2 regions of the Methylobacterium sp. CB376 genome follow, and region 2 is predicted to be linked to the other one. Evidence: riboswitches for the same ligand, from Rfam matches in the RefSeq annotation. Region 2 holds a riboswitch; the other holds the start of a gene.
What was found. Region 2 has a riboswitch for cobalamin ahead of QA634_RS12325 (CbtB domain-containing protein). Riboswitches for the same ligand answer to the same signal wherever they lie in the genome.
Positions count from the first base shown of each region.

Region 1: linked by a shared signal. The riboswitch ahead of QA634_RS04165 (TonB-dependent receptor) and the one ahead of QA634_RS12325 (CbtB domain-containing protein) in region 2 are both predicted to bind cobalamin.

Region 1 covers NZ_CP121648.1:942,813-945,261, reverse strand. The annotation lists gene QA634_RS04165 (TonB-dependent receptor) at 1-1,020, opposite strand, end outside; cobalamin riboswitch at 1,234-1,427, opposite strand; gene QA634_RS04160 (hypothetical protein) at 2,121-2,449, shown strand, end outside.
Region 2 covers NZ_CP121648.1:2,726,503-2,728,951, forward strand. The annotation lists gene QA634_RS12320 (MFS transporter) at 1-908, shown strand, start outside; cobalamin riboswitch at 1,040-1,235, shown strand; gene QA634_RS12325 (CbtB domain-containing protein) at 1,266-1,442, shown strand; gene QA634_RS12330 (CbtA family protein) at 1,522-2,247, shown strand; gene QA634_RS12335 (DUF1636 family protein) at 2,244-2,449, shown strand, end outside.

The DNA of each region.
Region 1 (2,449 bases), 1.8 Mb from region 2:
CGGATCGTAGCGGTACTGCTCGACGTCGCGCCAGTGCCGCTCGGCGGAGAGCCGGTAGGCGGTGCTGCGGACCGCGAAATCCGGGCGCGGCGTCCACTCGGCCTTGACCTGCGTCCAGCTGTCGAGCCAGGCGATGCGCGAATCCTGGACGTTGTAGTTGACGAAGCGGATCCGCGCCGGGACGCGGCCGCCGATCAGCGGCGAGCCCCAGGAGCGGCTGGGCTCGCTGGCGCCGAGATCCTGCGAGAGCGTGACGCTGAGGTCGGGCGCGACCCGCCGCGTCAGCGAGGCCGAGAGCGCGAGATTGCGCAGATCCCCGTCCGGGCGGACGAAGCCGTCGGAGCGGTTGCCGCTGAGCGCGAGCCGGTAGGCGGCCGCCTCGCCGAGAGGCCCGCCCGAATCGAGCGCGAGCCGCGCGGTGCCGTCCGGGCCGAGGGCGGCCCGGGCCTCGCCGAGGGGCGCGAGGACCGGGCGCTTGGGCACCACGTTGATGACGCCGCCGATCGCGCCCTCTCCGTAGAGCACCGAGGCGGGGCCGCGCAGCACCTCGATCCGCTCCGCCGACCACGGATCGAACGGGAACGTGACGGTGCCGGCCCCGACATAGAGCCGCGTGCCGTCGTGGAGCTGCTGCACCGAGCCCGCGCCGGCGAAGCCCCGGCTGGCGAAGGACAGGTTGCCGTTGCCGGGCGCGGCCAGGCTGGTGATGCCGGTGGCGTTCTGCGTGACCGCGTCCGCGACGCTGGTCTGGCCCCGCGCCCGGATCGTCTCGCCCGCGACGACGTCGAGGCTCGCGGGCACCTGCAGGGGCGTCAGGTCGAGCCGGCTGCCCGTGCGGGCCGGCGCCGTGAGGGACAGGCCGGACTCGCCCGGGCGCCGGCCGGCGACCTCGATCGCGTCGAGGGGGATCTCCTCGGCCCCGGCCGGGGCCGCGAGGAGGAGGGCGAGGACGGAGCGGGCGGTGGCGCGGGGCACGATCATGGCGGTGTCCGGGATGGCGTCGGACCCGTCCGTCACCATGGCTGCGGCTTTCGTAAGTTTTAACGTTACATTTGCTCCTTCAAGCACGGCCCGCCCCGGGCCGCTCGGGCGCCGTGGCGGGGGATGGCTCGGAGGGAGGGGCGCAGGCAAGGCGGGGCGGGCGACGATGTGGCACGTCACCGCGAACGACGCCGCGCGGCCGCCTCGCGCCCGCTCCGGCACCCGCCAGGACACCCCGCCCGGCGTGTTCGCGTGTGACCACGGTCGACGGCAGGTCTCCTGGCTCGCGGGTCGCCGCCCCCCATCGTCTTCCCGGGCATGACCCCAGTGACGTGGTGATGGAGGGCTCGCCGCTCACAGTTGCGGGGGCAGCCGCGGATTCGGGCGCGAGCCCTCACCGCGTTCCCTGTTAGGCCCCGGAGGGCACCGTCGAGCGATAGGCTAGGCTCCGGCCACGCCCGGCGCAAGGAGGCGACGGTGGCCGGCCCGGGCCGCGGATCCCCGCCTCAAGGCGGTGCGACGGCCGCCGAGGGCGGCCGCCATCCCCGCGGCGCGCGGGCCATCGATCTTGCCGGGGCGGTCCGGCGGGCACTTCCCGCACGACCGGGGCGGGATGCCCGGGATCACTCGACTCATCGGCGCCGCGCGCCGGCTCGGCGGCCCCTCGTGTCGTACCTCGCCGTCAATCCGCCCTCACGATCCTGGCTCGTGCTAGATGGTATTGCTTATCCGCCGTACATCCTGTAAGGTAAGTAGAAGTTGAAGAGATTCGTCATCTTCGCTCGCTTGACTAGAGGGTGACGAAAAATGACAAAATAAACGCCTGTGATGCAAATTTTTATTAAATAATGTGACTATAAAAGATAGATACATGATCGTCATTATGTAATAAATACCACTTATTCGATCTCTCTGAAAGTATGAAGCGGATTGCAAAAGCATTGATACAACAAATATGGCGGTGAATGCTGACTGTTTCTGCCGAGGACACGCACGTTATGCTCCATTGTGGCAGACGGAGACCTTTCAGTGCTGGTCTTTTGTGGGATTTATCACGAATAAATCCAAGACAATGGCGATCGGAGACATGGGCGGGGTGAGTGCGGGTTCCGGTCCGGACGTCCGCCAGAGGGGTGCAGATGATGACGGGAGTTGGTTTCACAAATCTCGGCAGCAGAAATCCAATCGAAATCGGCAAGTCTGCCTATGAAAGATCGTTCGGCGTCAAATTTTTTGAGGAACATGAGATCTCCGAGGACGGAATATACGATTACAACACGAGAGTTTTGCCGTCCAATCTCTCGTGCGGGTTGCGCACCGACCTTGAAGGGCAGAGGATCGCCGTCGTCGGCAACGGAAGGGTCGATGCGAGCGGCGCCGAGATCGATGCCCATGATCAGGTCATCCGCATCACCGGGATGAGACACTGGCGAAGGGACCCTGACGGTGATGGGGTCAGGACCACCTT
Region 2 (2,449 bases):
CCCTCGCGGGCGGCTACGCGATGCTGGTCGCCGCCCGGCTCGTCACCTCGCTCAACCACGGCGCCTTTTTCGGCGTCGGCGCGGTGGTGGCGGCGCAGATCGTTCCGCCGGAGCGCAGGGCCGCGGCGGTGGCGACGATGTTCTCGGGACTGACCGTCGCCACCATCGGCGGCGTGCCGCTCGCGGCCTGGATCGGCGAGGCGCTCGGGTGGCGCGCGGCGTTCTGGGGCATCGCGGGAATCGGCGTCCTCGCCATGCTGGCGCTCGCCCTCGCCCTGCCGGACCTGAAGGCCGAGGCCGGCGCCGACCTGCGCGGGGAACTGCGCGCGCTGGTCCGCGGGCCGGTCCTCGCCGCGCTCGGCCTGACCGTGGTCGGATTCAGCGCGATGTTCACGGTCTTCACCTACATCGTCCCGATCCTGCAGGTCGAGGCGGGGATGTCCGCCGGCGCCGTCACCGCCATGCTGGTGCTGTTCGGAATCGGGCTGGCGGCGGGGAACTGGCTCGGCGGAGCCCTCGCCGACCGCTCGGTGGACGGCACCATCGCGGCGGCTCTGGCCGGGATGGTGGCCCTTCTCCTGGTCTTCGCCGCGACCTTGCGCGCGGAGGTCGCGGTCGCGATCCTGATCCCCCTGTGGGGCGTCGCCAGCTTCGCTCTGGTGCCGCCGCTCCAGATGCGGGTGATGAACGAGGCGCGCGAGGCCCAGAGCCTCGCCTCGGCGATGAACATCGGCGCCTTCAACCTCGGCAACGCGGTCGGGGCCGCGCTCGGCGGCGCGGTGATCGACGCGGGGCTCGGCCATCCCGCCGTGCCGCTCGCGGGAGCCGCCATGGCGGCGGCGGGCCTCGCCATGCTGGTGGCCCTTCGCCGGGACCGCCGTCCGCGCCCCGTCCCGGCGGCCTGCTGAGCCCGGATCGGGCCGGCCCGCGGCGACGGAAGCCGGGGCTCCTGCCGCGATCGCGCGCGGTTGCGGGTGCGATTGCGGGCGCGATAGCCGGAAACCCGCCCTCCGGCCGATTGCGCGCGGGGGGCCGAGCCGCTACCTTCCGCCGCGACGGTGCCTCGGCGACGAGGTGAAAAGGGAACGCGGAGCGGGGCCAGCCCCGGAAGCCGCGGCTGCCCCCGCAACTGTGAGCGGTGCGGGCCCGCCATCGGCCACTGGAGCGATCCGGGAAGGCGGCGGGCACGGTCCACCATCGCGAGCCAGGAGACCTGCCGTCACCCCTTCCTCTCGACGCCGCCGGCGGGGCGGCAGGAGTTCACCATGGTTGCTGCTCTTCGTGCCCTCGCTCCCGCCCAGACCGGCGAACGCCTCGTGGCGGTCTGCGTCGCCGCCGCTCTCGGCATCGGGCTGATCTTCGCGTCGGGCTTCTCGCCCGCCGTCGCGCTGCACAACGCCGCGCACGATTGGCGCCACGCCAACAACTTCCCCTGCCATTAGGGCGCGAGACCCTCGCGGACATGACCCGCGCGACGCCCTGAGGGCGCCGCGCGGTCTTCGCGTTGGCAGGATGACCGAGATGACGATCCGACTCCTCTCCGCGGCCCTGGTCGCGGGCTTCCTCGCCGCTTTCGTGGCGTCGGGGCTGCAATTCGCGCTGACCTCCCGGCTGATCCTGGAGGCCGAGACCTACGAGAACCACGCCGCTCTGGCCCCGGCGCCGGCGCTGATCGTGCGCGCCGCCCATTCCGAGCACCAGCACGGCGGCGGCGCCGCCGAGGCGGAGGAGTGGCAGCCCGCACCGGGCCTGCCGCGCCTCGCCTTCACGGCGCTCGCGACCCTGGTGACCGGCGTCGGCTACGCGCTCCTCCTCGGCGCGGTGCTGCTCGCCACCGGCCGCACCGTCACGCGCAGCGAGGCGCTGCGCTTCGCGATCGGCGGCTTCATCGCCGCGAGCCTCGCCCCGGCGGTCGGCCTGCCGCCGGAGCTTCCCGGCATGGGCGGGGCCGCGCTCGAAGCGCGGCAGGGCTGGTGGCTGGTGACGGCCCTCGCGACCGCGTCCGGCCTCTTCCTCGCGGTGATCCGTGGCGGGGCGCTCGCGACCGCCGCGGGGCTCGCCCTCATCGTCGCGCCGCATGTCTGGGGGGGCCCGCACGTCACCGAGAGCGGCGCGCTGCCGCCGGCCCTGGCGGCGCAGTTCGCGGCCCGCTCCCTCGCCATCGGCTTCGTCTTCTGGACGGTGCTCGGGCTCGGCTTCGGCTGGGCCTGGGACTGGGTCGCGCGCCGGCCCGAGGGGGCGCGATGAGCCTGACGCTCTACGTCTGCACCACCTGCCGGGCGCAGGCCGATCCGCCCGAGGGGCCGCGGGCCGGCGCCCGGCTCCACGCGGCGCTGTCCGAGGCCTTCGCGGGCGAGGACGTCTGCGTCACGCCCGTCGAGTGCCTGTCGGTGTGCAAGCGGCCCTGCACGGTGGCGGTCGCCGCGCCCGGCCGCTGGACCTACGTCTA